Linked DNA regions of Hahella sp. HNIBRBA332. The main gene of each other region encodes a partner of the protein of the gene in region 2 in a complex. Links are inferred from orthologs where the notes say so. Each region holds a gene or a part of one and is shown on either strand. Other genes may lie near its edges. The genes, in order: cheY and O5O45_RS23450.

What was found.
Region 1: the proteins of O5O45_RS23450 (region 2) and cheY are in contact, whole or in part, in a solved structure (PDB 1A0O), measured with the Escherichia coli proteins. The link is inferred for Hahella sp. HNIBRBA332 from one-to-one orthologs.

What each region holds. Positions count from the first base shown.
Region 1 is NZ_CP132203.1:406,329-421,607, reverse strand. Bases 8,276-11,094 are described here. They hold cheY (chemotaxis response regulator CheY), read right to left. Parts: upstream 9,963-11,094; coding sequence 9,588-9,962; downstream 8,276-9,587. Other genes in these bases: O5O45_RS02055 (MinD/ParA family protein), read right to left, coding at 11,038-11,094; O5O45_RS02060 (RNA polymerase sigma factor FliA), read right to left, coding at 10,146-10,859; O5O45_RS02070 (protein phosphatase CheZ), read right to left, coding at 8,777-9,568; O5O45_RS02075 (chemotaxis protein CheA), read right to left, coding at 8,276-8,765. Also shown: O5O45_RS02110 (DUF2802 domain-containing protein), read right to left, coding at 11-421; O5O45_RS02105 (chemotaxis protein CheW), read right to left, coding at 460-945; O5O45_RS02100 (chemotaxis protein CheW), read right to left, coding at 1,074-2,333; O5O45_RS02095 (ParA family protein), read right to left, coding at 2,384-3,199; flagellar motor protein MotD, read right to left, coding at 3,495-4,277; O5O45_RS02085 (flagellar motor protein), read right to left, coding at 4,323-5,063; O5O45_RS02080 (protein-glutamate methylesterase/protein-glutamine glutaminase), read right to left, coding at 5,063-6,235; more of O5O45_RS02075, read right to left, coding at 6,291-8,275; more of O5O45_RS02055, read right to left, coding at 11,095-11,850; flagellar biosynthesis protein FlhF, read right to left, coding at 11,907-13,202; flagellar biosynthesis protein FlhA, read right to left, coding at 13,239-15,279. UniProt on the Escherichia coli protein: Involved in the transmission of sensory signals from the chemoreceptors to the flagellar motors.
Region 2 is NZ_CP132203.1:5,301,141-5,316,583, forward strand. The notes cover bases 4,965-7,947. They hold O5O45_RS23450 (chemotaxis protein CheA), read right to left. Parts: upstream 7,509-7,947; coding sequence 5,421-7,508; downstream 4,965-5,420. Other genes in these bases: O5O45_RS23445 (chemotaxis protein CheW), read right to left, coding at 4,965-5,437; O5O45_RS23455 (response regulator), read right to left, coding at 7,538-7,900. In the rest of the region: O5O45_RS23430 (methyl-accepting chemotaxis protein), read right to left, coding at 1-56; O5O45_RS23435 (methyl-accepting chemotaxis protein), read right to left, coding at 138-2,471; O5O45_RS23440 (methyl-accepting chemotaxis protein), read right to left, coding at 2,561-4,882; more of O5O45_RS23445, read right to left, coding at 4,928-4,964; O5O45_RS23460 (hypothetical protein), read left to right, coding at 8,188-8,838; O5O45_RS23465 (oxygen-binding di-iron domain-containing protein), read left to right, coding at 8,939-9,685; O5O45_RS23470 (SpoIIE family protein phosphatase), read right to left, coding at 9,713-11,395; O5O45_RS23475 (STAS domain-containing protein), read right to left, coding at 11,425-11,727; O5O45_RS23480 (methyl-accepting chemotaxis protein), read right to left, coding at 11,964-13,193; O5O45_RS23485 (response regulator), read left to right, coding at 13,398-14,558; O5O45_RS23490 (TraR/DksA family transcriptional regulator), read right to left, coding at 14,583-14,906; yjjX (inosine/xanthosine triphosphatase), read left to right, coding at 15,051-15,443. UniProt on the Escherichia coli protein: Involved in the transmission of sensory signals from the chemoreceptors to the flagellar motors. CheA is autophosphorylated; it can transfer its phosphate group to either CheB or CheY.

The DNA.
Region 1 (15,279 bases), 4.9 Mb from region 2 along the record:
TCGGTTCGGATCAATGCCGCGCAGGTCTCTGCGCTACACTTTGACTGGAATGCAGCGCCTTGATCAAATCCGCCTCAGCCCTGGTCAGGCCGCAGGCTTTCACCAAATCCTCTACTTCCGCGCCCAACGCCAACAAACGGGCCGCTTCATTGTAAGACACCTTTTGCACATCCATCGTTTGCAGTTCTTTCTGCTTGAGTTCAGCGGCTTTCAGACGCTGATCAATGGAAACCACCTTCCGGCCCACGCCAATGCCGCTGTCGGAGAGCATATTGAGCTTATCCCGCATCTGCCCGACTTCGATTTCCAGACGTACAATGCGCTTGGCCTGCATCCGACAGATTGTGAAGCAGGCAATCGCGACAATCAGCCCGAAACACAGGGACACAAGCAACTCCCAACTCATAAATTGCGGATTCATAACTTATCCTCCCGCGCCAGCTTATTGGGTGAGACTGATCACAAGGACGCCACCTCGGACCACTCTTCTTCTGACATCATTTTTTCGAATTCAACCAGAATAATCAGTTCTCCATTCTTGTTGCACACGCCTTGAATGAATTTGGCGCTTTCCTCGTTGCCGACATTTGGAGCGGTTTCCATTTCCGACTGCCGCAGATAAACCACTTCCGCCACAGAATCCACCAGAATGCCCACGACTTGATTATCCACCTCAATCACCACAATCCGGGTGTGATCGCTAACCTCCGCTTCCGACAAGCCAAACCGCTTGCGGGTGTCGATGACTGTGACGACATTGCCGCGCAGATTAATAATGCCGAGAACGTAGTCCGGCGCGCCAGGCACCGGGGCGATTTCCGTATAGCGCAACACCTCCTGGATCTGCATAACATTGATGCCGTAAGTTTCATGATCCAACTTGAAGGTCACGTATTGCAGAATCGGATCTTCTGAACTTTGGCCCTGCCCTGAATAGGATGCCATAGCGTTTAACCTCTTTCTCCCGACGCTGAGCGTCAAATTTCTAGCGTTTGTACTTAATTAATATAGAACAACGCAGGATCTATGCCAGCGGATTTTGCCAACCACCCCGGTCTGTCGCCGGTTCTGCGTCAGCCCTTTTTACCGGCTTTGGCGGATGACTGATTCAATTGTTGCTCCAACCCATCCACATCCAGCAGCGCGCACATATGCGTCACCACCGTACCGGCCAGCCATGGTCGCTTGGAGCGCTCGCTGCGCCAACGCACCTGATCCGGCTCCAGAGTAAACGCCTCCGCAATGAAATCGCAGCCGAGTCCCCACTCAGAATCATGTAATCGAATGATGTAACGGATATTTTCCCGATATTGCGCCTTGTAGCGATCAGGCATGACCCATTGCGCCGTATCCACAACTCTCACATTCATTCCCGCCACAGGAATCAGCCCGACAAACCAGGAAGGCATGCCGAACAGCGGCGTGGTTTCATGATCCATCGCATGTACGCCGCCAAGAGAAATCAACGGCACCGCCAGTTTCAGGCCCGCCACATTAAACAGAAGGCATTCGAAACGCTCCTGCGCCCACACCGGCCTGCCGTTAGCGGCCCAGCCATCCGGCGCGCCGCCGAAGCCCGCCTCAACGTCAACCTCTTCCTGCTGCGTCACTTCCGGCTCCGCCATCGGCGCGTCACGTTCTTGACGCCTTGCTTCAAGTTTTTGACGCGCCAGCGACTGCAGCTCCTGCTCTTCTTCTTTCGGCTCAGAGACACGCCACTGCTTTAACTTTTCCCGCAGCGCCGCGCTTCGTTCCGCCACCGACGGTTTTTTCTCCGTCTCCGTCGGCGCTGGCGGCGGAGGGGCCACTTTGGGCATCGGCATCACCAGCCTGGGCGGTTCCTGCAGCGCCAGACGCGCCTGCTCAGCCTGCCGGGCGAGCATACGTTGGCGCGCAAGCGTCATGCGACCCTGCTCCAGTAACGCTTCCGCCGCAGAGTGCGTCGATGCGCTTTCTTTCTCCGCCGAATTCATGTCCACCTCCTTCCCTGGCGGAACCGCTTTGTGACGCGGCGCGGCTATGGCGCGTTCGTTCGCAGGCGTCTCCGGTTGCGGTTTCGTTGGATGCGGTTTGATAGGTTGTGACAGAGTCTGCGGTGGGTCATTCGCTGTGGACGAGGCTTGCTCACGTTCACCCGCCAGACTTGAGGCCTCTGTGACGTCAGCCTCTTTTGCAGACGCTGGTGCGGCGCCGGACTTGTCCTGCTGCGCCGAAGAATCAGCGCCAGAAGGCTCATCGTCCGTCTCCGGCGCAGGCGCGCGCAGCAGGTCGTCAATATAATCGAGGACTGCCTTATCGTAGTTATCAGGATCGGCGAACTGCTTATCTGCCATTACTAAACAAATATCCTTTAATGCCTGCGGCGACCTCCGCCGCCCTTACGTTACGCCGCTCCGCCCGCCTGGGCTTGAGACGGCGGATTGAACCCCACGTTGGCTTCCAACAGGTCATGCAACAGTTTTTCGTAGCCGCGCACACCATGGGTGGCGGCGTCATACACGGAAGGAATCACGCCCGCCCGGCTGGCGTCGCGGAATTTGGTGTCCACTGGAATCGCATAGCGCCATACCACGTCGCCATACTGATGCCGCAGAGTGCGAAAGGTCTGCACTGACGCATGAGTACGACGGTCGAACATCGTGGGTATGACGGTATAGGAAAGCGGATTCTTTTGGCTCTTCATTACCATGCCAAGGGTATGCAGCATGCGCTCCAGACCCTTTAACGCCAGAAATTCAGTCTGCACCGGTATCAGAATATGCTGGCAGGCCGCCAGCGCATTGATGAGCAGTACGCCGAGCACCGGCGTGTTATCCAGAAAAGCGTAATCGAAATCGTCCCACAGATGCGCCAGGGACTTGGAAATGATCAACCCCATGCCTTCCACGCCCACCATTTTCCGCTCCAGTGTGGCCTGCGCCGTGGACGCCGGCAGCAGTTTAAGATTGGGATGGCTGGTGTCGCGGATCAGGGTGCGCGGTAGATCCGCCGGCACTTTGCCCTCATGCATGAATAAGTCGTATACGCTGCCGCGGATACTGTCCGGATCATATTTGAAATAAGACGTCAGCGAGCCGTGCGGATCCAAGTCCAGCAACAGCACCCGCTTGCCTTGTTGCGCCAGAATCCCGCCGAGGGCGACGGCGGTGGTGGTTTTACCCACGCCTCCTTTTTGATTCGCGACGGTCCAGATTCGCACGGTTGATACTCCCCGCGTTGATGTTCAGACAGATGACGACAACTCGTCACCGTGTTTCCGCTACGCGCTTTCGCCACGTCGCAACAGAGTTCCTAATGACAGTATAGAAGCTCACAGTGACGGGTATTAATGACAATCCCGATGTGGAATGACGGCAAGCCTGCGCCGCAATCCGCCTTTCCTTGTTTCGCCATGGAGAGATTGCATGATATATGCCAATGCTAGGATCTCATGGCCTGTTTCAGCAGGATAAATAGTCAATTGGCGGGAAAGTGGCGCGTCAGGCCTGACCCGGTCAGCGCCGCATGGTGAGACGAACTTTAGCGTCCTTGGCCACCAACAAAACCACCCGACGGTTTCTTTGCCGCCCCTCCGACGTATCGTTACGGGCGACCGGCTGATATTCGCCGTATCCCACCGCCGCCAAACGCCGGGGATCAACGCCGCCGATAATCAACAAGCGCGCTACCGCCGCTGAACGCGCGGAGGACAGTTCCCAGTTGGAGGGATACACCGAGCTACGAATGGGCACGTTGTCGGTGAAGCCTTCCACCAAGATGGCGTTGGGATAGTCCTTGAGAATACCGGCGATGCCGTCGATCAGATTGAACGCAGCGTCCACCGGCACGGCGTCGCCACTGTTGAACAGTAAATTGTTGCGCAAGGACAACTCGATCCAGTTGTCGTTTTCGTTAATCGACACCATGCCTTGCCCAATCAACCCTTTTAACCGGTAGTTAAAGCGATTGGCGATTTCCTGCAAGCGCTCTCCGGCCTGCTCTTCCGTCGTCTCGCCAGGCTGGCTTTCCGGACTGTCGAAAGGTTGTATCGCAGGCGAATCGCTTTGTGGAGGCGCCGCGGTCTGTTGTCCAACCTGAATGGGATTGACACTGCGCTGCGTGGCGTTGAAAACCCCTTCCAGCGTTTCAGACAGGACTTTGTATTTGCCTTCGTTGACGGAGGAAACTGAGTACATCACCACGAAAAATGCGAACAGCAACGTAATGAAGTCCGCATAGGACACCAGCCAGCGTTCGTGGTTATGGGATTCTTCTCGGTTGCGGCGGCGCTTTCTCATGGCTGGCGACTCCCGCTTATCGGCATGGAGGGGTAGTAACTGGCGTCATTGCAGAAACCCTTTCAGCTTCAATTCTATCGCTTTGGGATTCTCCCCTTCAGCAATGCCGACGATGCCCTCAATCATCATTTCCCGCAACAGCGATTGCTCGTGAACAATGCCTTTCAGTTTATTGGCGATGGGAAAGTAGAACAGGTTAGCCAGCGCGACCCCGTAGATAGTGGCGACAAACGCCGTAGCGATGCCAGGACCCAGCATGGAGGGATCCTCCAAATGGCTCATAACCTGAATCAACCCAAGTACAGCGCCCAGAATCCCCAAGGTGGGCGCGTAACCGCCCATGGCTTCATATACTTTACTGGCGTCCAGCTCCCGCAGCTCGCGACTGTTAAGCTCCAGCTCCATAATGTTGCGGATGGATTCCGGCTCCGCGCCGTCCACCAGCAGTTGCAGCCCTTTGCGGGAAAAGGGATCGCGTTCTTTTTCCGCCACGGACTCCAACCCCAGCAAGCCTTCCTTACGAGCCACCATACTCCAGGAAATCACTTTCTGAATGCCGTCTTCAAAACTGATATAGGGAGGGAGGAAGACCCAGATGAACTGCTTGAAGGAGCGCTTCAACACTTTGCCGGAATGTTGCAGCACGATAGCGCCGAATGTGCCACCCACGACAATGAGGGCTGCGGGCAGATTCAGTAAGGAGGAAACATCGCCGCCTTCGATCATGTTGCCGCCGATGATCGCCACCAGGGCGATCAGGACGCCCACGATGCTGAGTAAGTCCATTATCCGACACCGTCAATCAACCGCGGCGCAAATTCATCCAAGGCTAAAACTTCATCCGACAGACCGGCGGTGGCCACCGCCATCGGCATACCATAAATCACACTGGTCGCCTCATCCTGGGACCAGACCACAGAACCACTCTCTTTCAGCATGCGGCAGCCTTCGCGGCCATCCGCCCCCATACCGGTCAGGATGACGCCCAATACTTTGCCGGGAAACATCTTGGCGCAGGAGCCAAAAGTAACGTCCACGCAGGGTTTGTAGTGGAGTCGCTCGTCGCCGTCGAGAATCTTGACCCGCGCCTGGGCGCCAACGCGCTCAATCAGCGTCTGTTTACCGCCGGGCGCAATGTAGGCCCATCCAGGCTTGAGAATCTCACCGTTCTCCGCCTGTTTGACGGACAGTTGCGACAGACGATTCAGACGTTCGGCAAACGCCGGCGTAAAGGAGGCCGGCATATGCTGCACCAGCACCAGTGGCGCAGGGAACGCGCCTGGTAAGCGGGTGAGAATTTTTTGCAGCGCCACTGGACCGCCGGTGGAAGTGCCAATCAGCACCACTTTATAGTCCTGACGCGGCGTGCGCCGGGATTTCGCCGCCTTCACTTCCGGTTTTGGCTCTACCTTCGGCTCCGGTTTGGCTGGCGGCGCCTTGGCGCGCGCCTCTGCAGCGCGCGGCGTGGGCGCGGCGGGCTTGGACGGCTCGCGTACAGGCGTCGGGGGCGCGGGTTTGGCCAGTTCCGACGCCGGAGCGGAGGCCCCGGACATACGATATTTGGCGCGTGAAACTTCTTTAATACGATCGTGCAGCAGGCGCTTGATCTTGGAGGCGTCGCCGGACATCGCCTCGAAGCTCTTCGGCAGAAAATCCACCGCGCCCGCTTCCAGAGCGTCAAAGGTCACTCGGGCGCCTTCGTAGGTAAGAGAAGAAAACATCAACACCGGCGTGGGCTGAACCCGCATGATTTCCTTGACCGCGGTAATGCCGTCCATGACCGGCATCTCATAGTCCATGGTGATGACGTCGGGTTTCAGTTTTAGCGCCATCTCCACGCCTTCGCGGCCATTGCTGGCCGTGCCGACGACATCGACATCGCTTATGGAGTTCAGGATCTCGCAAAGGCGACGTCTGAAAAATCCCGAATCATCTACTACCAGGACCTTTAAGGCCATTCATCGGTCTCCCGTTTTTGGAAATCACTCCGCCGCTGCGCCTTATGACAGGCGCTCAGCCTGCGGAAGCCGCGGGCTCCGTTTCATCCGAGTCCGTCACCAACTGACTCTTCCTGAACGTCGGCCGACCGTATACTTTGCTGGACTTGGCGTAGCGTCCAAGCATGCTGGGTATGTCCAGTATCAGCGCAATGCGCCCGTCACCCGTGATGGTGGCGCCGGCCATTCCCGGCGTGCCGTGCAGCATTTTACCCAAGGGTTTGATGACCACTTCTTCCTGACCGACCAGTTGATCGACCACAAAGCCCACGCGCTTGGTGCCGACGGAAACAATCACCACATGACCGTTCTCTTCGGTGGGCTCAAATTGCGCGCCCTTCACCAGCCAGCGTTTGATGTGGAACAGCGGAAACACATTCTCGCGCACCACGATACACTCCTGCCCATCGACAATATTGGTCTGGGTCAGGTCAAGGTGGAATATTTCCACCACGCTCACCAATGGGAAAGCGAATGCCTGATCCCCCAGCATCACCATCAAGGTCGGCATGATGGCGAGGGTCAACGGCACTTTGATCACGATACGAGAACCGCGCCCCAATTCCGACTCGATATGGATGGTGCCGTTCAACTGGGTGATCTTGGTTTTGACCACGTCCATCCCGACACCGCGCCCGGACACATCGGATATCTCCGTTTTGGTGGAGAACCCCGGCGCGAATATGAGGTTATAAGCTTCGTTGTCGGTGAGACGCTCGGCGGCGTCCACGTCGTAAATGCCTTTTTCCACCGCTTTTTGACGCAGCACTACCGGATCCATGCCAGCGCCGTCGTCTTCAATGGACAACAGAATATGATCGCCTTCCTGCTCCGCCGCCAGCACCACACGCCCGACCCGCGGCTTGCCTTTTTGCTCGCGCGCCTCAGGGGACTCAATACCGTGGTCGACCGCGTTCCGCACCAAGTGGACCAGTGGGTCGGACAGCGCTTCGACCAGGTTTTTATCTAGGTCTGTGTCTTCCCCACGCAACACCAGATTGACTTCTTTGCGCAGATTGCGGGCCAAGTCCCTCACCACGCGGGGGAAACGGCCAAATACTTTCTTGATGGGCTGCATCCGCGTCTGCATGACCGCAGACTGCAAGTCGCTGGTGACCACGTCCAGATTGGACACGGCTTTACTCATGTTCTCATCGGCGAACTCTTCGCCTAAACGTTTGAGACGGTTACGCACCAGCACCAGTTCGCCGACCATGTTCATGATGTCGTCGAGACGCTTGGTGTCCACCCGCACCGTGGTTTCCGTGGCGATGCTGGCCTGAGCGTCTTTCGCAGCAGCGGCGCTCGCCGCAGGCTGACGTCGCTCCTCGTCCGGCTCCGCGCGGGCTGGCGCAGGCTTGACGACTTTCGGCGGCTCTTTCTTGACTGGCTCCTTTTTGGCGGGCTCTTTTTTCGCAGCCGCCTTTTCCGCCGGTTTTGCGGCGGCAGGCTTGGCGCCCGCAGTAGGACTCGGTCCCTTGCCGGAGCCATGTAGCTCATCCAGCAGTTTTTCGAATTCGTCGTCGGTAATCAGTTCGGAGTCGCCAGAGGCGGCTTCCTCTTTTTTCTCTACTTTCTTTGCAGGCTTTTCAGGCTCGGCTTTCGCCGCAGGCTTGCCTTTCTTCTCCGCGGCAGGGGCTTTCTTCTGCTCAGCCCCGTCGGATACAGCGCCGTCAAACTTGCCTTTGCCGTGCAACTCGTCCAGCAAGGCTTCAAATTCATCATCAGTGATTTCATCACTATCGCCGACGGACACAGCTTCAGCGGCTTCTTCTTGCGGAACCGGAGCGGGTTCAGGGGCGGTCTTGGCGGGTTTGCTTTCCTTGACGCCGCTGAACTTGCCGGGACCATGCAGTTGATCCAGCAGCTTCTCGAACTCGTCTTCGGTGATTTCATCGCCTTCGTCTTTCGACTCAGACGCCTCCGCTTTCTCGCCGCCGTCTTCATCATCCAGGGCGTTGAGCAGGTTCTCGAATTCGTCGTCGGTAATATCGCCTTCCGCCGACGCCACGGGTTCTTCGACTTCCTCAGGGGCTTCTTCTTCGTGCTCTTCAACGGGTTCTTCGGCAGGCTCGTCAGCCTCTTCCGCCACGGAGGCGGATTCGCCGCTGGCCAGTCGCTCCAGGGCGGCCATGAGTTCGGGTGCGGCGGGGGTCAACTCTTCCCTCATTTTCACCTGGGAAAACATTTCGTTGACGGCGTCCAGCGTCTGCAGCACGACATCCATCAATTCAGAGTCGACACTGAGCTGACCGTTGCGCAACAGGTCGAAGACGTTTTCCGCCACATGGCAGCATTCCACCAGGGCGTCCAACTGAAGGAAACCGGCGCCGCCTTTAACGGTGTGGAACCCACGGAAAATGGCGTTCAGCAGATCGCGGTCGTCCGGGTTCTGCTCCAGTTCCACCAACTGCTCTGAGAGCTGTTCAAGAATTTCTCCCGCTTCGACTAGAAAGTCCTGCAGGATTTCTTCGTCCGCTTCAAACCCCATTCATGTGCTCCTCAGAAACCAAGGCTGGAAAGAAGGTCGTCCACGTCGTCCTGGCTGGCGACGACATCTGAGCGTCCTTCGGTCTGGATCTGCGGGCCGTGCCCTTTTGTAATAGACTCTTCTTCGGCCTTCACCTCATGCTGAATGCCTGTTATGCGGTCAACTTTGCCAGCCATGGCGACCAGCTTGACCAGATTCACTTCCACTTCCTTGACCAGACCGGTGACCTTATTGATGACCTGTCCGGTAAGGTCCTGAAAGTCCTGGGCCAACAGTATTTCCGACAGATTGGTGTACACTTTGTCGCTGTTGGCGGCCAGATCCACCAAAAACTTATCAATACGCTTGTACAGCTCGCGGAATTCCGAAGGATCCATTTCCCGCCGCCGCAGTCGACCCCATGCTTCCTTCAGCTCATGGGCCTCCTGCTTCATTTCCACCGCCACGGGCATACTCGCTTCCACCATATCCATGGTTTTGTTGGCGGCTTTGTTGGTCATATCGACCACATAGGAGAGACGATCGGAGGCGTCGGCGATCTTCGACATTTCCTCCTGCTGATTCATCTTCACATTGCCCATGTCGATATTGAAATTGCGTATGGCTTCGTGCAACGAACGGGTCAACTTGCCCACTTCGTGGTACAGCGTACGGTCCCGAGTGTCATTAAGGTCGGAAATTACCCGCAACGCTTCGCCAAAGTCCCCCTTGCTGACGTGCTCCATCAAGCTCGCCGCCTGCTCGCTCAAGCGCGCCTCGATGTCCTCTTGGGAGGAGGATGGTGGCTGCTGTTCATTGGTCATAGTAATTCCTGCGGTTTTATTATGAGTCGATCCGCTCGAAGATTTTTTCTATCTTTTCCTTCAGCACGGCCGCAGTAAACGGCTTCACCACATACCCGTTAACACCCGCCTGCGCCGCGGCGACAATCTGGTCCCGTTTGGCTTCCGCCGTCACCATGAGCACCGGCAGGTTTTTCAGACTCTCATCGGCGCGAACAGCCTGGAGTAATTCAATTCCCGTCATTCCGGGCATATTCCAGTCAGTGACCAGAAAATCAAACTTCCCGGTTTTTAACATCGGCAGCGCGGTGGACCCGTCATCTGCTTCATCAGTATTGGTGAAGCCCAAATCCCGAAGCAGGTTTTTAATAATCCGCCTCATTGTTGAAAAGTCATCTACAACGAGGATTTTCATGTTCTTGTCCAATGTAACCTCCACAATGGCGACGCTGGAAACCCTTTGATTTCATTACTCTACTGAGTAAGTCTAGCTGGTCGCGCCGTACTATCCAGTTTTTTGATACAAGTTGTTTTAGAAAACATGACCGCAGGATGCTGATTTCGAAAAAACATTAACCTGCGCAGGCAATAGCTTGATTTAGCTGTTTTTCCAGTCTGAGAGACGGGATCGCAGTCGCAAGGTCGCCTGGGAATGAATCTGACTGACCCGGGACTCGCTGACTGAGAGCACCTGGCCTATTTCCTTGAGGTTGAGTTCTTCGTCATAGTAGAGAGACAGCACCAGCTTCTCCCGTTCCGGCAAACCGTCTATCGCGGCGCTCAATTTTTCCAGAAAGGCGTTTTGTTCGATGTCGCTGAGGGGATTGTCGGTGGTTAACGTTTCGTCGTCAGAGCCGCCCTCCCCGTGAAAGCCCAGCTCTTCCAGGCTGAACAGCTTCCCCGAACTGGCGTCGCGCAGGCTGGCGTGGTATTGCTCCAGGGGTATGCCCAGCTCTGCCGCCACTTCCGCATCCGACGCGTCACGACCGGTGCGGGCTTCAATAGTGTGTATCGCTTCCGCGATATTACGGGCGTTACGATGCACGGAACGCGGCACCCAATCGCCCTTACGAATTTCGTCCACCATAGCGCCGCGAATGCGGATGCCCGCATAGGTTTCGAATTTGGCGCCCTTGCCGGCGTCGTATTTCTGCGCGGCTTCCAGCAATCCGATCATGCCCGCCTGAATCAAGTCCTCCACCTGCACGCTGGCGGGCAGACGGGCGATCAGGTGATGCGCGATGCGCTTGACCAGAGGCGCGTATTGCCTGACCAGAGTGTCGGCGCGCTCCGCCCGCGTCTCGCTATACATCATATAAGTATTCGCCAATGACATGAATTTGCGCGCAAGGTCTGCAATAAACCGGATGATTTCAACAAAAACGTTCTCATGGGTGTTTGAGGATATGTCCGGCGCAAACGTCACGCCTCATTGCAAGCACCCGGTATATAGCCGCCGGGCGAGCCCTCGCATTCCGTCCGGCGCGCGCCTAACTGTGCACCAGACGCTCCACAAAGAATTCCAGATTGCCTCTCGGCGCCGTCGGCAACGGCCAGTTGTCCACCTTCTGCGCCAGTTGGCGGAACGCCAGCGACGCTTTGGCGCGCGGGTAGGCTTCGTACACAGGACGCTGCCGTTGCACCGCTTTGCGTACGGCTTCGTCAAATGGAATGCTTCCTACATATTGTAGCGCAACTTCCAAAAAGCGTTCGGTGACCTTGGATAATTTACCGAACAAATGCCGCCCTTCCTGCTCGGAGCGAACCATGTTGGCGAGCACCCGGAAGCGGTACATATCGTGGTTCTTGTTGAGCAGCTTGATGACGGCATAGGCGTCGGTAATGGAGGTAGGCTCGTCGCACACCACCACCAGGGCTTCCTGCGCCGCGCGCACGAAGGAGAGCACTTGTTCGGAGATCCCCGCCGCCGTGTCGATGACCAGTACGTCCAGATCGTCGCTGATGTCGCTAAAGGCGTTAATCAAGCCCGCGTGTTCAAGAGGAGACAGATGAGTAAGATGCTGGGTGCCGGATGAGGCCGGGACGATCTTTATTCCGCCCGGGCCTTCGATCATGACTTCCCGCAGGGTGCAATCCCCCGCCAGCACATCCCCGATATTGCGCGAGGCGGTGACGCCGAGCAACACATCAATATTCGCCAGTCCGAGGTCCGCATCCAGCAGCACCACGCGACGTCCCAAATCCGCTAACGCGAGGGACAGATTTATGGAAACATTGCTCTTGCCGACACCCCCCTTTCCTCCGGTGACTGCAATAACTTGAACCGGATGTACTTTACTCATACCGGTAGATATCTCCTGTTATTAGACGGCGCGGCGTTGGCCCCGCACTCAATAGTTTAGACTACCAGTTCCGCAGCGAAGCGACTGGTATTATTAGTTTGTTCGGCCTCTCGCCGGGTCCGCCGCCACAATGCGTCCGCGCGCGCCACCAGCGCATGCGCTTTCGCCGGATGAATGTCATCGGGTATTTTCTGTCCGTCGGTGACATAGGCGACCGGAAGCCGGTTCAGGATGGCCATGCTCAACACTTCACCCAGACTGAACGCTTCATCCAGTTTGGTCATGATACAGCCGGAAAGCCCCAACATCTTATAGTAATGATAGGTGGATTTCATGACCTGCGGTTGGTTAACTGCCGACAATACAAGATAATTTCTGATGCGGTGACGAGCCACTTTCAAGTCTTTCTGCTGACGCTCCCAATTTGGATCCTGAGGCGTCAATCCAGCAGTATCCACCAGCACCAGGCGTTTGTTGGCGAGCCGGTCAAGCAGATCGTCCAGACTGTTCTCCTCATCCACCACATACACTGGCACGTTCAGCAAGCGCCCAAAGGACTGCAATTGCTGCTGACTGGCCACCCGGAAACGGTCGGTAGTGATCAGCGCCAGTTTTTCGGCGCCGTAGTGAACCACGAAACGCGCCGCCAGTTTGGCGAGGGTGGTGGTTTTGCCGGAGCCGGTCGGTCCCAGCAACGCACAGACTCCACGCTGGTGAATCAGTTCTTCATTTTCCGCCTTTAAACCATGGGCCAGACGCGCCATCAGGTTGCGCCATTGCTCCTGCGCGCCTTTGCGCGGATCCGCTTTGGCGATGAGCGCGCTTTGCAGCTCACGGAAGACGCCCATTTCCTGCATGCGTTCGACCAGCTCGCGATGACCGGGATTCTCTTCCGGGCGCGCGGCGGCGGGCTGGCGCATGATGCTTTTGAGCTGCATGATCTCTTCACGCATTTCCGCCAGCATGCGCGAAGTGTCGGTTTCTCCGGCGCCGATTTGCCGGGTCGCGGTCGCCGACGGTTCCACAGCGGCAAAAGCCGGCGCTGGCTCAGCTTTGGGTCTGGCGTTGCTTTTCAGCGTTTCCAGGCGGTCGCGCACCCGCGACATTTCATCCTCCAGGCGACGATGGCGATCCGCGGTTTCCCGCGCCACCGCAGAGGGCGTCGGCCGAGAGCCTTCCTGCTCAGGCATGCTGCTGCGCTGATCGTCCTCGTTATAATCCAGCGCGCAAATCACCTCCACGCCATCCCCCGTCTTACTGGTGGACAGAATGACGGCGTCCGCGCCGAGGTCTTCACGAATATCCTTCAAGGCCTGTTGCATTGACGCTGCAAAAAAACGTTTCACTTTCATAATGTTAGCCTCCCGGCTCCACGAGCCCGCACGGGATTACCCACTGATTGTCGCCACGATGGTGATTTGTTTGTTGTCTGGCACTTCCTGATAAGCCAGGACATGCATGCGCTCCACGCTGAGTTTGATGAACCGCGCCAGAACCGGGCGCAGGCTGTTGGACACCAGCAAGACCGCCGCTTTACCGAGCATTTCCTGTCGCTGCGCCGCTTCCGCCAGTGAGCGTTGCAGTTTCTCCATCATGCTCGGTTCCAAAATCAGACCGATGTCATCCATGCCGCCGGCCTGTTGTGCTTGTTGCATGGATTTAAGCAGTAATTGTTCCAACCCTGGGTCCAGAGTGATGACAGGCAGCTCAGGCTCCGCCCCCACTATGTTCTGGACGATCAGGCGACGCAGAGAAGCCCTTACCGCCGCCGTCAAAATACCGGCGTCCTGGGTCTTCGGCGTATAGTTGACGATGGCCTCCGCAATGCTGCGCATATCCCGCACCGGCACATCTTCCTGCAACAGATTCTGCAACACCTTCAACAAGGTGCTGAGCGAGACGGTGTTGGGAACCAGCTCTTCCGCCAGTTTCGCCGCTTTCTTGCCCAGTTGCTCCAGCCACTGCTGCACTTCTTCATGGCCAATCAGCTCGTAAGCATGACGGCTGAGCACCTGATTCAGGTGCGTCGCCACCACCGTGCTGGAGTCCACCACGGTGTAACCCAGCGTCTGCGCCTGTTCTTTTTGAGAAGGGTCAATCCACACCGCCTCCAGACCGAAGGCCGGATCTTTGGTCTGAATGCCGTCCAGCTTGCCGAAGACCTGGCCGGGATTGATGGCCATTTCCCGGTCTGGATGAATTTCCGCTTCCGCGATGGTGACGCCCATCAAAGTGATGCGATAAAAGTTCGGCATTAAATCCAGGTTGTCGCGGATATGCACGGAGGGCATGAGAAAGCCCAGTTCCTGAGACAGCTTTTTACGTACGCCCTTAATGCGGGCCAACAACTGTCCGCCTTGCGACTTATCCACCAGCGGGATCAGCCGGTAGCCCACTTCCAGACCCACGATATCCACGCTGGCCACGTCATCCCAGCCCAACTCTTTGGTTTCCGGCCCACGCACAGCCGGCGCGCTTTCGCCGGGGGCCAGCGCGGGCCCGCCACCGGGTTGCTGGGGCGCGCCAGGACGTCTAGGGCCAGGCGTCACGCCTTCGTCCACCACTTCCGACTGTTGCTGGCGCTTCCGCATAAAGTAGGCTGCTGCGCCGATAATCGCCGCCAGTCCCAAAAACGCCATATGGGGCATGCCTGGAATCGCGCCCATGATAAACAGGATCACCGCCACAATAGCCAGCGCCCGGGGGGAGCCAAACATCTGGTTGATGACCTGGCTCGACATATCCTGTTGAGTACTGACGCGGGTGACCATGATGGCCGCCGCAGTGCTGAGCAGCAGTGAGGGTATCTGCGCCACCAGACCGTCACCGATCGTCAGCAGCGCATATTTTTGTACGGCGTCGTTGAACTCCAGATCGTGTTGCATGATGCCGATGGAGAGGCCGCCGATCAGGTTGATAGCCAGAATCAGCAGACCTGCGACGGCGTCACCACGAACGAATTTGCTGGCGCCGTCCATGGAGCCGTAGAAGTCCGCTTCCTGGGCCACTTCCGCCCTGCGCGATTTGGCCTCTTCCTGGTTAATAATGCCCGCGTTCAGATCCGCGTCAATCGCCATCTGCTTGCCGGGCATAGCGTCCAATGTAAAGCGTGCGCTCACTTCGGAAACGCGCCCGGCGCCTTTGGTGACCACCACGAAGTTGATAATCATCAAAATGGCGAACACCACCAGACCAACGGCATAGTTGCCGCCAATCAGCACTTCGCCGAATGACTGGATAACTTTACCCGCCGCGTCGCCGCCTTCGTGCCCTTCCAGCAGCACCACCCGGGTGGAAGCGACGTTCAGAGCCAGACGCAACAAGGTGGCCACCAGCAGCACTGTCGGGAAAATGGCGAACTCCATGGGACGCATGGCGTACACGCACACCAGCAGAATGACCAGCGACAAGGCGATATTGAAGGTAAAG
Region 2 (15,443 bases):
GAAAAAACCAATGCGAAACTCAGCAGTTGCTGCCAGACTTTTAGCTTCTTTAACATACGTCCTCCTGAATAATCACCGATGCCGCCCTTTGATCCGTTTTAGATTGATTTTTCACCCTGTCGTAAAAGAGGCGATGGTCAGAACACTTCCCAGTCCTCATCCTCTCCCGAACCAGTCTTGGTTGAAGTTTTGGCGGTCGGCTTGGATGCTTTTCTGGCTGAGGGGGCAGAGGTTCTCCTTGAACGAGGCGCGGCCGCTGATGCGTTTACGGCGCGCTCCTGGTCGCCTTCTACCTTAAAGAACGACATCAACTGCACCATCTGCTCGACACTATCCAGGGAAGATTCCGCCGACGACGCGGTTTCTTCCGCCAACGCGGCGTTTTGCTGCGTAATTTCGTCCAGCTCCATCACCGCCTTGTTGACTTGCGTTAGCCCGGAGCTTTGCTCCTCCGTCGCCGCAGCAATATCGGAAATCAAATCGCTGACCTTCTTCACATGCAGGATGATTTCATCCAGGTTCTTGCCGGACTCATCCACCAGCTTCGAACCGGCCTGCACTTTCTTCACGCTGTCTTCAATGAGATCCTTGATCTCCCGCGCCGAGGTGGCGCTACGTTGCGCCAGGTTGCGCACCTCCGTCGCCACCACCGCAAAGCCGCGCCCTTGTTCGCCCGCGCGGGCCGCCTCCACCGAGGCGTTGAGAGCAAGCAGATTGGTCTGAAAGGCGATGTCGTCGATCACGCTGATAATTTCCGCAATCTTGCGACTGGCTTCATTGATCTCGCCCATTGACGCTACAGTGCGCTTGGTGACTTCGCCGCCAGTGGCGGCGGCGTCCCTGGCCAGGTTGGACAACTGATCCGCCTGGCGGGCGTTATCCGCAGTGTTGCGCACATTACTGGATAGTTCTTCGATGCTGGAGGCGGTTTCCTCCAGGCTGGAGCTCTGTTTTTCCGTACGCTCTGAGAGCTGGTTATTGCCGCTGGAAATCTCCTGATTCGACGAACGCACGCTGTCACTGCTGTCTATGAGCTGACGCATAATGCTGTCCAGCCGCTCCATACTGGAGTTAGCGGCCTGCGCCAGTTCGTCATAACCTCCTTGGTAATCATCGCGCATGCGGCCTTGCAGTTCTCCTTCCGCCAGCCGCTGCATGAGCTCCCGAATATCCTCCAGAACCAGATCAACCACGCCGACCAGTTCATTCAGCCCTTCCGCCAGCGTGCGCACAAAGCCTTCTTTACCTTCCAGTCCAATACGCTTTTTCAGGTCCCCCAGTTTGGCCTTGTCGACCATTTCCTGCACTTCGCGCTCAATGGCGATCTGCGCACTGATGTCGCTCCACTGCACTACGAAACCCAAAATAGTCCCTTGTTCGTCGCGAATAGTCCCCGCCGTCAAATCAAAGAAGGCGTCGCCCAGTTGCAGTCTGGCGTCATGGGGGTGTTGAAGCTGAGTCAGCAAACGACGTTGATGACCGGGGTCCTTGTGAAACACATCAATGCATTCGCCGATCAACTTGTCGGCGTCAAACTGAGGCAAGCGTTTGCGAATCTCCGGCTCCGCATTCTTCAACGCCCGCATCACAGCGGGGTTCATGTAGGTGATTTTGAACTCTTCGTCGGCCACCATCAGCCCAACGCTGGCGGTCTCTATGGCCTGCCGCAGCCGCGACATGCGCACCATCTGGGTCTGATCCCGCGCTCTTTGCTCCCTTAACATGTTGCGCATTGCATGCAAGCGCCCGTACACCCCTGGTCGTTCCTCCATCTGTTCATCCAGACGTCCTTCAGATACGGAAGTGGCGATGTTTTGCAATTCCACAGGCTCACCGCCAAGCACGTTGAACAGCCATTTACGCAGACGCCAAATGCCGAAGGCGCCGCCCAGCAATCCCGTCAAAACCACTGCCAGCACAACCGTAAAAGTACGGTTCATTTCAATATGGTTCATCTCGCCAATGCTGGCCGTACTGCCTTCAATTATCTCGCTTAGCGCGCCCAGCTTTTGTTCCAACACTTCAAACGTCTCCTGGAACTTCTGCGCATTGGCTTCGACGCCAGGGAGCGATGCGCTGCCCAAGACCGCTCTCGCCCCATTGAAATAGCGCTCTATATCTGGTTTTGCGTTTTCCAAGGCGTCACGCACCGCCTTTGAGATATTCGATTTCACTATTACATCAACGTCACTGCGCATGGCCGCCTCATGTTCAGCAAAATCATTACGGGCCAGTTGCATATCTTCGTCTAGACCTTCCGACATGCCGTAGGCGTATTGATACACAACGCCTCGAATGCCGTCATGACGCATATCCAGATCCCCCGCCGCCCGCACAGCGACGACCACAGCCTCCATCTGATGTTGGTTAGAGCTGTTCGCCGACCTTTGCGCCACCAGGGCGGCGACGATCACAGCAAATACCAGAGTGAGGAGAATTAAAGCCAACCACAGCGTACGCTTTAGAGTCATGTTGGTTCTCCAAATAGCGTCGTTATCAAAGCGTTATCATTATTGGCGTTACCTGGGTCGCCTTTGCGCTGACTGAAGCGCTATGACCTTTAGAACACCTCCCAGTCTTCCTCTCCACCCTCCGTTTTCGGCTTGCCGGCAGGCTTGACCGACTTTCGCGGCGCCGACTCAGACACAGACGCCAGCTTGGGTTTGGACGCTTTCACCGGGGCGCGCCCCGCCTCTTCACGCACTTTGAAAAAAGACATCAACTGCGCCATTTGCTCCACGCTTTCCAGAGAGGATTCCGCCGAAGACGCGGTTTCTTCAGCCAGGGCGGCGTTTTGCTGGGTGATTTCGTCCAGCTCCATTACCGCCTGATTCACTTGATCCAAACCGGAGCTTTGCTCTTCCGTCGCCGCTGCGATATCAGAGATTAAATCCGCCACTTTTTTCACATTGCCGATAATTTCTTCCAACTTCTGTCCCGACTCGTCAACCAGGCTGGAGCCGGCTTGAACTTTCTTCACGCTATCTTCGATCAGATCTTTAATTTCTTTCGCCGAAGTGGCGCTACGCTGCGCCAGATTACGCACTTCCGTCGCCACTACCGCGAACCCCCGTCCCTGTTCGCCGGCGCGCGCCGCCTCTACCGATGCGTTGAGGGCGAGCAGATTGGTCTGGAAAGCGATGTCGTCGATCACACCGATAATCTCGGCGATCTTACGGCTGGCCTCATTGATTTCCCGCATCGACGTCACCGCACGCTGAGTGACTTCGCCGCCTTCCGTCGCGGTGTTGCGGGTAAGGTTCGACAATTGATCCGCCTGACGCGCATTGTCCGCTGTGTTGCTGACGTTACTGGACAATTCTTCAATGCTGGAGGCGGTCTCCTCCAGACTGGAGCTTTGCTTTTCCGTCCTTTCTGAGAGCTGGTTGTTGCCGGTGGAGATCTCCTGGTTGGACGCCTTCACGGAATCACTGCTCTGAATCAATTGGGTGATGATATTATCCAGGCGCACCATACTGCCGTTGACCGCCTCCGCCAATGCAGCAAAGCGTCCTTCATGGTCTTCCCGCATGCGCTCCTGAAGATCGCCCTCCGCCAAGGCTTCCATCACATCGCTAACGTCGCCGAGAACGTCATCCATCACTTCCACCAGAGCGTTCAGGCCCTCGCCCAATGACAGGAAAAAGCCTTGTTTGCCCTCCAACTCTACCTTCGCATTCAATTCGCCTTTGCGCGCGCACTCCACGATGCGTTGAACCTCTCTTTCTGTGTTCACTTGTGATGTCATATCACGCCACTCCACCACAAAGCCTAAAATCTCATCGGACTCGTTGCGGATAGCGCCAGCTGTCAGGTCAAAATAGGCGTCGCCCAGTTGCAAACTGGCGTCATAGGGTTGGCGCAGCCCCCTGAGCAAGCGATGTTGATGGGAAGGATCACGGTGGAAACTGTCTATGCAAACGCCTTCCAGCTTATCGGCGTTGAAGTTAGGCAGCTTCTTTTTGATTTGCGCCTCGGCATTCTTCAGCACCCTTTTCACGGCGGGGTTGGCGTAAACGATGTTGAAGCCTTCGTCCGCCACCATTAGAGCTGTGGTAGTGGTTTCTATGGCCTGTTTAAGCCGCGTGGTGACAACTAACTGCTGACGATCCCGATCAATGCGCTCTTTCAACTCATCGCGCATCTCCCGCAATTTGCCATAAACCCCGCCCGCCTGCGTCATCTGCGCGTCCATATCCCCAGCGCTGATGGCGACGGCGGCGCTCTCCAGCACAGCCGGCTCCTCGCCCAGAGTCGCCAGCAGATTGTGCCCGAAGCGCCAAAAACCGACGCCGATGATGACCAGGCCAACGATGACAATGCCCAACACCGCGGCGAACGTAGTGCTGATTTCCTGGCGATTGCCCTGCAGAATACGGTCGCGCTCAGACTTCAATAGCTCTTTCATCGCCATCGTGCGAGCTTCCAACTCATTAAACTCGCGGGCGAATACCGGCGTACTGGCATGCAAAGTCCCTATATCCCGACTCTGCATCACTTGGTTGGCGGCGGAGAGAAAGGCGTCGATGCTGGGAACCGCAGCTTCCATGGCGTCGGAGATTTTCTGCGACACCTGGGTGTTTTGCACCGTCTGCACATTTCTGCGAATCGCCGTTTCAAAATTCGCGTAATCCTTGCGCGCCTCTTCCTGCAATGCCTGATTGGAGGTTTCCATGCCATAGGCGTAATTGTAGGTGGCGCCGCGCACGCCTTCCCTTCGCATGTCCAGGTTGCCCATCACCCGGACCACTTCCGTCAGCCTTTCCATTTGCTCTTGGTTAGAAACCGTGGAACGGTTCTGTACTACCAGAACCACCACAATGACAGCGAAAATAGCGATAACCGCTACGCCTGCAAGCCATAAAGTGCGCTTTAACGTCATGTCCTTCCCCGATATCCTAAGGTTATTCTTGTTTCCGCCCTGTGTTTACGCGCTTTTCTCGACGTCCATTCCCAACGCCCGGATCAAATCCAACATCACGATCATGCGGCCGTCATACTCGACAACGCCTTGGGCGAACTGCGTCGCTTTGCGTTTGCGTAATTCCGGCGAGGGCTGGATTTTACGGGAGGGAAAGCGCACTACGTCGTTGAGCGCGTCGATGACGGCGCCGCGCACTCGCTCCCGCCCTCCGGCGTCAAAGGCGAACATCACCACAACGGTGTGTTTGTTGTATTCCAGCTTGGTCAGTCCGATGCGTTTGCGTAGATCGATGATCGGCACGATGGAGCCGCGCACGTTGATCAGGCCGCATTCCCAGGGTTCCGCGTAAGGCACCCGCGTCACCGGCTCCCAGGCGCGTATTTCTTTCACCAGCATGATCGGCGCGGCGTACTCTTCGTCCGCCAGGCTAAACGTCAGATATTCATCTTCCTGTTCCGCCTGATGCTCCGCATCCTGCTCTTCTTCAAATGATTGCTTAACCTGCATCTGCATAACTGACTTCCGAATCTTTTTGCAGTTGCGACAGGCCGCCGACATCCAGAATCAGCGCGACCCTGCCGTCTCCGAGAATGGTGGCCGCCGATACGCCAGGGATCAGACGGTAATTCTCTTCGAGGGATTTGATGACGATTTGCTGCTGGCTGAGCAGCTCATCCACAAACAAGCCAAAACGTCGGCTTTCATGCTCAACGATCACAATAATGCCTTCCGTAAGCGGCTTTGGATGGCCGCTTTCGTTTCGAGCTGCGTCCAGCGCTTCCGACAACCTCAAAACCGGCAGATAAGCGCCGCGCAGTTTAATGGTCTCATGGGTTCCCGCCACCCGATTGATCATGGAAGGATCCGGCTGCAGGGACTCAATGATGGTGACCAAGGGAATCACGTAAAGCTCTTCCCCTAGCGAAATGAGCTGGCCGTCCATGATAGCGAGCGTCAACGGCAACCGGATGGTGAAGCGGGTGCGTCGATGCAGTTCCGATTCCACCTGAATACTGCCGCCGAGGCTTTGCACGTTACGCTTCACTACATCCATACCAACGCCGCGGCCGGACAAATCGCTGGCCTCTTCCTTGGTGGAGAAACCCGGTAGGAAAATCAGTTCGAAAATCTGCGCTTCACTGAGGATAGCGTCTCCGGCGACCAGCCCCTTGCGCTTGGCTTTGGACAACAGTACCTGTGGATCCAGTCCCTTACCGTCGTCTTCCACTTCAATCACGATATTACCGACCTGATGGTAAGCGCGCAGGTACACAGAGCCATGTTCGGGCTTGCCCTTGGCGACGCGATCCGCCGGGTTTTCAATGCCATGGTCAACGCTGTTGCGCACCAGATGCACCAGAGGATCAGTAATCTTTTCAATGACGGTCTTGTCGACCTCTGTGTTTTCCCCGCTGAGCATTAGTTCAATGTCTTTGCCGAGCTGTCGACTCAGGTCCCGCACCATGCGTGGAAAGCGATTGAAGCAAAAGGAAATCGGCAGCATGCGGATCTGCATGACGCCTTCCTGCAACGCCCGGGTCTGGCGCTTCAACTGGGTAAGCCCCTGCAACAGCTTCTCCATACCCTGCAACGCTTCATCTTCACTCAGCATGTTCAACATGGATTGGGTGATCACCAATTCGCCCACCATATTGATCAGCGCGTCCACCTTGTCCAGGTCAACGCGGATGGATTGGCTTTCCGTCACCACCGCAGGCTTGGTTTGTTTGGCGGCGAGGGTTGCGCTTTTCTCCGCTGCTTGCGCCGGTTCGGCGGCGGGCGGCGCGGGCTCCGCGTGCTTTTTCTCCACGGGTTGCGTCGGCGTCAGTTGCGCCTTGGGAATGGGAACGATAGCCATATCGCATTCGTCTTCAACCCAGGCGAAAGCGTCGTCGATGGCGGCTTTCTCCACCGGTTGACGCAGCCTCACAGTCCAACCCAGGTAACTGTTCAGCGGTTCGAAATGTTCCCAGTCCGGCAGTGTGCTGATGTCGCATTCGATCTCTGCGTCGCCTTCCGCCAGGGACGCAATTTCTCTCGCCAGACGCAGAGGGTCGTTGCCCCGTTGCATCATTTCCTTGTGCGGCGTAAACACCACACGCCAACCGCTGACGCCATCATTCGCGTTATCCGCTTCGGCAACGGGAGCCGCCGTACTGTTGGAGGCCGGCGGGCTCGACGCCGTCAACGACGATTGATCTTTGGAAATAGCTTCCAGCTTGGATTTATGCTGGGCGAATTCTTCTTCGGGAATATCCTCGCTGGCTTTGGCGGAGGACAACAACAGGCGCAGCGCATCCACGGACTCCAGCAGCACGTCCACAATGGGTTGGGTCAAGCGGCGTTTGCCGGCGCGAACTTCGTCAAGCAGGTTTTCCATTACATGGGTGTAGGCCGCCACCTGGGAAAATCCGAAGGTGGCGCTCCCTCCCTTGATAGAGTGGGCGGCGCGGAAAATATTGTTGATCGCTTCAGGATCAGGCGCGTCAAGATCCACTTCCAAGAGGCTCGCCTCTATAGTGTTGACGGCTTCAAAGCTTTCTTCAAAAAAGACATCGTGAAAGCGAGAGAGGTCCATGCTCATGCGTCTCTCCTAAGCCGGCGCAGGGCCGGTTATCCCAAGACTTTTTTTACCGTGGCGACCAGTTGATCCGGGTTGAAGGGTTTGACGATCCACCCGGTCGCGCCCGCCGCTTTACCTTCCGCTTTTTTGTCCGCGCCGGACTCTGTGGTCAGCATTAACAACGGGGTGAATTTGTAGGCCCCTTCCGCACGAAGGTTTTTGATCAGGGAGATGCCGTCCATGACAGGCATATTGACGTCGGTGATCACCAGATCATATTTGCCGGACTTCGCTTTACTCAACGCTTCCTGGCCGTTGGCGGCTTCATCCACCTGGTACCCGGCTCCCTTGAGTGTGAACGTCACCATCTGGCGCATGGAGGCGGAATCATCCACTGCGAGTATCTTTGCCATATAGTCCCCAACACTTTTTTTGATTGTGCGCAATAAACCGGTCAGGTTTCCCGAACTAACCCAGATTACTGTCTTATACGGCTCAAACAGAATAACGGCTCAAAACTTAACCGGAACCTGAGATAAAAGCATAGCAGCATATTTAGAAATCACAGGGGCAAAGAACGCGGGACACATCGGTTCGCCTATAGGGTCGCGAGTGGCTTCACTGTGAGGCTCTGCAAGTTGTAAAAGCGAAAACTTCCGCTTTAATTGAAGAAAAGATCAGGAACGGACGATCCGCGATAATGGCTGAACTCAATGTGCTGAAACAGGAAGACATTGACGATCTTGTGCGTCAGTACGAGGGCCGCGCCATTCCCCGTTTCGTCGCCTCGGCGACCCTGGCCAGCGAACTGAAAAGTACGATTCACTACGCCAAACTCATCGCCATCTCCTCCAAAAACGCCCAAGCCATCACCGCCCGCGCCGGCGAGTGGGGACAAGGCTTCAGTGGCATCACCCAGTTCATAGAGGAAATCGCCGCCCGCAGCATGGTCTGCGCCGCGGATATCGGCGCCGCGTCCAGGGAGCTGTCCCGCAGCGCCGTCAAACTGATGAATCAGCAGAAATTCGCGGCGGCGCTGAACAGATCCATGCGCGTCAATGAGGCGAAATCGGAAGAATTGCGAGAGATTCTTCAGCGCAATCTGAAAGATCAGGCGCAACTGGAAGAGGAAACCAACGGGTACTACCGCAGTGTGCGCAAACTGCTGACCGAGATCAGGGACTGCACCCGCGCCCTCAAATCCATCGTCGCCAACTGTCGTATCGAGGCGTCCCGGGCGGGTCCCTTTCAGGAGTCCCTGTTCACTATTGCCGAGAATATAGAAAACGCAGCCGAACGCATCAGCGAACGCATTGCAATCGGTCTGCGCTTGATGGGCCTGCTGACCTGACGCCAACCAGCCTCGGAACGCAGCAGGCGTTGAACGACAACAACGGGGAAGCGCGCAGGGTCTGGCGTTTCCTGTAGCAGACAGGTGGAGAGCAGCGTCCATGCATTCCGAAGCGCTATGGCAGGGCAAACGTCATAAATGGATTATTTGCGGCCGAGACACAGGCAAACCTCAAAAAATCATCGACACGAATCAATACATGGTGCGCACCGACCGCCGCTTGCTGATATTGGAGCCTGGCGGCATTGAGCTGTTTTCCGCCATGCTGGCGTGCGCGCTGGACTGGGCGCCGATCCATGAGATTACCGATCTGTTCGCCTCCCATCAGGACCCCGACATCATTTCTTCGCTGGGGCTCTGGGATCAGGCGCTACCCAAGGCGCGCCTGCATGCGCCCTGGCTATGGGAAGGATTCATCCGCCATTTCGGCATGAGCCACATCGAATACGTCGCCCTGCCGGATGAAGGCGGCGTGCTTGAGCTGGACGGCGTTAATCTGCAGCTGATTCCCGCCCATTACATGCACTCTTCCGGCAATTTCAACGTCTACGATCCTGAACTCAAGATTTTGATGAGCGGCGACATCGGAGCCTCCCTGGAGCCGGGACAACCGCCACTGTTCGTGGAGAACTTCAAGGAGCACACCCGCTATATGGAGCTGTTCCACAAGCGCTGGATGCCTTCCAATACCGCCAAAAATGATTGGGTCAGCCGGGTGCGGCGTCTGGATATCAAATATATGGCGCCGCAACACGGACGCATTTTCAAAGGCGACGACGTGGGACGCTTTCTGGACTGGCTGGAACAGCTGGAAGTCGGCTCCGCGTTGCGCACCGCTAACCGTTGAGGCGACACGCCCGGCGCCCCAACGCGTTCAGTCCAGTTCGATCAACGCTTTGACGGTAGAGTTTTCTCCGTCTAACTCAAACTCGGAGCATAAGGCTTTGATGAGCGGCAAGCCGCGGCCGAAGGACTCGTCATTGCAGTCCAGATCCTCTACTTTGATGGAAAAGCCGGGTCCGCTGTCGCTGACTCTCATCATCATGCGCGACGGGCGGGTATGGGATAAATGCACCTGCATACTGACGTAACCATCTTGCAGTTTTTCCAGACGGGCGACACGCTCCTGATAGTAGCGGTCGAAGCCTTCTTCCTCGTCTTTCAGCGACGACGACAGTCCCAATACGCCATGCTCCAACGCATTGTTGAACAGCTCCGCCAACACCATAAACACCACTTCCTTGCTGTTGCGCACCACGGCATGGCTGCCCAGCCATTGGCGCAGAATCATCAGGGGATCGGAATCGCGCAGTTGATCCGGGCCCCAATGCAGCTCCAGATGAAATTCCGGTAGATTGGAATTGGGCGAGGCTTCATCCCCCTTCGCCTCTTCATCCGGCGCAATTGCAATTTCCGTCTCGGGCGGCGGCGCGCATTTCAACTCCACCAGGGACAGATCATCCTGTAAATCCGGGTCGTCATTGAACTCATGCACCGCCGCAATGAGGGCGTCGAACAAATTGTCCCCGCCGGATTCCAGCACCTTACGCAGTCGCTCTTCGCCAAACATCTCATTAGCGATATTGGGACACTCGGTGATGCCGTCGGTGTAGAGATAAAGACGGTCCTGGGGCGTGACGGAGATCATCTCCGTCCAGGACTCAAATTCTTCCATCTCCATGATCCCCAGGGGCATATGAGCGGAGTGAATCACCCGCCGGATCTTGTTGTCTACACCCACAATGAAGGCGTCCGGCAGTCCGCCGGCCCATACCTCTATTTTGCTGCGGGTGGGGTTAATCTCCAGCAGGCAGGCGGCGAAGAACATGGTGGGAGGCAGGAAGCGCTTAAGGATCTTGTTCAGTTCCAGAGAAATCTCGCTCACCGAGAGATTACGCTCGCACATGGTGCTGAACGCCTGCGCCACCGGGATGGAGCCCACCGATGCCGCTAAACCATGCCCAGTGAAATCCCCCACCAGCACATAAGCGCCGCCGTCTCGCTTCTCTTTCAGCAATACCAGATCGCCATTGAAGGTGGAGCGCGCGGTGCAGTGGTAGCGGATCCCGTACACATCCTTGGCGCTGAGCTTGAGCGCCGCGGTCATGATGTGTTGAGTCATCTCATGCTCGGCCTGCACCTTGGTGTGGAAATAGGCCAGCTCCCGGTTCTGCTCCACCACTTGCCGGTTTAGCGCCAGAGTGCGCGAATGGGCCCGTATTTTCGCCTGCAAGGTGACGAAATTGACCGGTTTACCGAGAAAATCGTCACCGATGGACAGACACTCCACCAGAGCCCGATCATCATCCAACGCAGTCAGAAAAACGATAGGGATATGATCCTGTCCCGCCTCCGCCTTGATGATGCGGGCGGCTTCATAGCCATTCATCCCCGGCATCAATACATCCATGAGCACCACATCCGCGCCCTGCTTACGCCAGATTTCCAGCGCCTGTTCGCCGGACTCCGCAAACTCGCACTTGTGGCCGCCTTCCTCCAATACGAATCCCATGAGCTGACGACTGTACATATCGTCGTCCACCACCAGAATATTCATAACCATCCCCCTCACAAAGCCGCGCGGGCTCAGCTTATGGCGAACTTCTTGTCAAACTTCGCTATCTCCAGAATTTTACGGATGCCGGGGGAGCAATTGACGATTTCTATCTTGACCGCATCGGGCCCCAGATAGCTGCGCATATTCAACAACATGCCCAACGCCGAACTGTCCATGTGCTCAGTTTGTCGCATGTCGATGTAAAAATGCGTCTTTTGCTTATGGGCCTCATAGGCCTCCCGGAACTGATTCACCACGCTGAAATCAAAACGTCCGCGAATGTAGATAGTGACGGCGGAACCGTCCGAGGCGACTTTGGTTTCTATACTCATAACACCCTGTTCCCTGAGGTTGATCTGACTGATTCACATGCGAAGATGCTGACATGCCAATAACCAGGCGCAACATGCGCCCGCGCGGCGACAAGCCGCGGATGACAGGGCTTGACGAGCGCAAGTCCTGTCGTTTTCAGACGAATAGATAGACGCTGTCTTTCCGCCGGATAATTCTTGTGCGCATTTGCTGGCTTTTTAGACCTTTCGCCTCAGAATCAGAGCCATCCATCAAGTTAAAACAGCTCTATATCGGAACCTGATTCCGCCGCCTTGGCGGAGCCATGCTTGCTGGTGTCGGCATACAAAGACTCCAAACGTTCTCTGATCTTGCCGACATCCGTATATCTGGCGCTTTTGCCGCAGACTTCCGACTGCAAATGCATGGCGTTATTCAGCGTCTCCAAACGCCTCATCATGCGACCGCTGGTCTGCATGGCGATGTCTCCAAACTGCAGACCGCGCACGCTGGAGTCCACGGACTGTTTGATTTCCTTGGTAAGCTGGGTCATGCGGCCCACGGCGTCGTTCACTTCATCATTGACTTCCCGCATGGTGTGCAGCATCTGGTCAATGTAGCTGCGCGCATTGAGCGCGTCTTTCATATCCAGCGAAGCCACATCCCCGACAATCGCCCGTACTTTGCTGATGGCGTCTTTGGTTTCGTTAGCCTTGTCCTTAATCTGCGTGTTGAGATCACTGGAAGTGCGCGACAGCCGCCGCACTTCATCCGCCACCACCGCGAAGCCGCGCCCGGCTTCGCCCGCCCGAGCAGCTTCAATGGCCGCGTTAAGCGCCAGCAGGTCGGTCTGATCAGCGATTTCCTGAATATTGCCCAGCAGGGAGAACATCTGGTCGATGTGAGTGACCATATCCTCAATGCGATGCACCGCATTGACGCTTTTCTCACTGACGTTGACCAACAGATCAACATAGGTTCCGATAACCTGATCCAATGATTTAGCAAAAAACTCGATGCTGATATTGTCATCGCCGATTTCATTTTTGCCGCCGTTCTTGGCGGCTTTCTTGGGGTCGTTCCTCTTGCCTTTCATCCGCTCGAAGATTTCTTTGGCCAACTCATTCTGATGATTGGCCAGTTCGCTCAATGAGACGAACGCCTGCCCCAATAATTCAATGTTGTTACTGATCGTGTCCGCCAGATCGCGATTATCGGAGCTGATGGAAGCCAATTGTCCGTTGGCGTACTTGTCGATTTCTTTAATCGCGTTCTGGAAGTCCCGCTCGCTGCTCTGTCGCTGTCGCTCCTCCTCTCCCTTGCTTTCATTCTGCTTACCGTCGGAAATCAGACAGGAAGCAAAAAACGACAGGCTGGAGGCGGTGAACAATCCGGCCGAAAGCAGCCCGGACGTCAGCCAGCCAGCGCAGAGCGTCGCTAGCCCTGTTCCCAGAGCAGCCAATACGATTGGATCTTTCGCCATAAAGTTCTGTGTCATTGAAAGCATAAGATTCCAGGAAAGCTGTTAAAAATGGATTTAATAACTATAGAACAACCTGCTGCAGCCGTTTAAAAAATAGACTCTGATCAAAATAAACCAGGGTTGCTAAATTCGGCGTTGGCGCTTCGAAACCTACCTGGAAAAATGCGCTATGCTTCAAAGATAACCATGCGAAAAAGCGGAATACGGATCATCGGCAAGGAGTTTCATATGGGTTTGAAATACGCAGGTCTAGTCATAGGCACGCTACCCGAGCCCCTGCAGACAGCCAGCCTGAGCCTACTGGAATTGCAACAAAGCGAACTGAATGACGCCATTGAAAAGATCAACGGCGGCCAATGGCATGCGATCATTCTCTGTGTGGAGCAACCCCTGAAAGAGGCGCAAATGACGCTCGGCATGTTGCGCCAGGATACCCAGATCGGCGACACCCCTCTGATATGCCTGACCTCGGACAACAGCGTCGAAGACACCATTGCGTTGTTCAATTCCGGCGCAGACGATGTCATTCCCACCAACACGCCATCGGAAGAGTTCATCGCCCGCATCAACAAGGCCATCATCAACCTGATCGCCAACCGCCAGCTCAAGTCGCAATTGCAGTTCACTCATGACGTCGCCATGTCCGCCATGACCGATAGCGGGGATATGGGCGTCAACATCAACTTCCTGCTGGATTCCGCCGAATGCAATAACTTCGACGAATTAGGCCAACGCCTGTTCCAGGCGCTGAATAATTACGACGTGCGCTGCAGCCTGCAGATTCGCGGGCGTTTCGAAGAGAAAAACATGGAGCCCAACGGCCTCTCCCGGGATCTGGAAAGCCGTCTGCTGCGACATTTCCAGGATGCAGGACGCCTGCACTCCGCTGGACGCCGCCTGTTCATCAACTTCGACCAAGTGTCGCTGCTGGTGAAAAACATGCCTCTGGGGGACGATAGACGTTGCGGACGTCTGCGGGACAACCTGTTCTATCTGGTGCAGGGCATGGACAGCCGGGTAAAGGCGCTGGACGACCGCCGCACCACTGAACTACAGGTGGAGATACTCAAGCAACTGACTTCCAAGGCGGAGACGGTGCTGAATGATATCGACAAGCGCTATGCGGACGTGGCGGACAAAATTATCAGCGCCACGGAAAACGCCGCCGAGCAGATGGTGTTCGCCTTGAATACCTTGGGGCTATCGGAAGACCAGGAACACTCCATCATGTCGATCATCGACAACGCCATCTTCACCACCAACGATATCTTCCATCAGGGTCTGCGGGTCAACCCGGGGGATCGTCAGCTGATCCAGAAGATATCCGAAATAATGAAGCTGCCTCCCGAAGAACTGAACCGCGCCTTGGAGCAGTTCAGCCTGGAGTAGTCAAAAGTAAGGCTGGGAAAATGGTTATTCAGACTTGCTGGCGCAACTGACGCACAGTTCTGCGAAAGGCAACACCTGCAGGCGGGACTCGGGAATTTCCTCCCCGCATGCGACACAGACGCCGTAATCTCCCTGCTGCAATCGTTGCAGGGCCTTTTTCACCTGATTGATTTCGATTTCCGTCTCGACTTTGAGCGCATTCAGCACGTCGTCGTTTTCCCGTTCCTGCGCCTGCTCAGCCGAATCCGCCGAATGCTCCGACGTGAGGTCGCGAGTAATGTCTTCCAGACGCGTAATAAGTTCGGACAGGTGTTCGGACAATCTGTTCTTGATATGGGACTGCTGCATAATCTCTCCTTCGCGATGCTTACGGTGATATCCCAGGCTGGTATTGCTCTCCCTGGCAAGAATGTCATTAAACAGAATATATGGCTTGATTCGCCGCAAACCAACAAGTTTTAATTGCGATTTTGTTTCAACAGAGAGATGTCTATGGAAGTCATCGTAGCCTCCGTCAATCCAGTCAAAGTCAATGCGGCGCGCAACGGCTTCAATCGTTGTTTTCCCGGTTCGCAGATACACTGCGTCAGCGCTAAAACTGAATCCGGCGTCGCGTCTCAACCCCTCACTGATGAGGAAACCCTGCAAGGCGCCCTGAACCGGGTGCAAGCGGCGCGGGAAGCGCATCCTTCCGCAGATTACTGGGTCAGCTTTGAAGGCGGCGTCGACCGGATTCGCTCCCAACTGTTCGCGGTCGCCTGGGTGGCGGTGGGACACGGAGACGATATCAGTTACGCGCGTTCAGCAGCGCTGCCGTTGCCGCAAGCCGTCGTCGAGATGATGGATCAGGGAATGGAGCTGGGAGAAGCCAACGACCGGTTATTC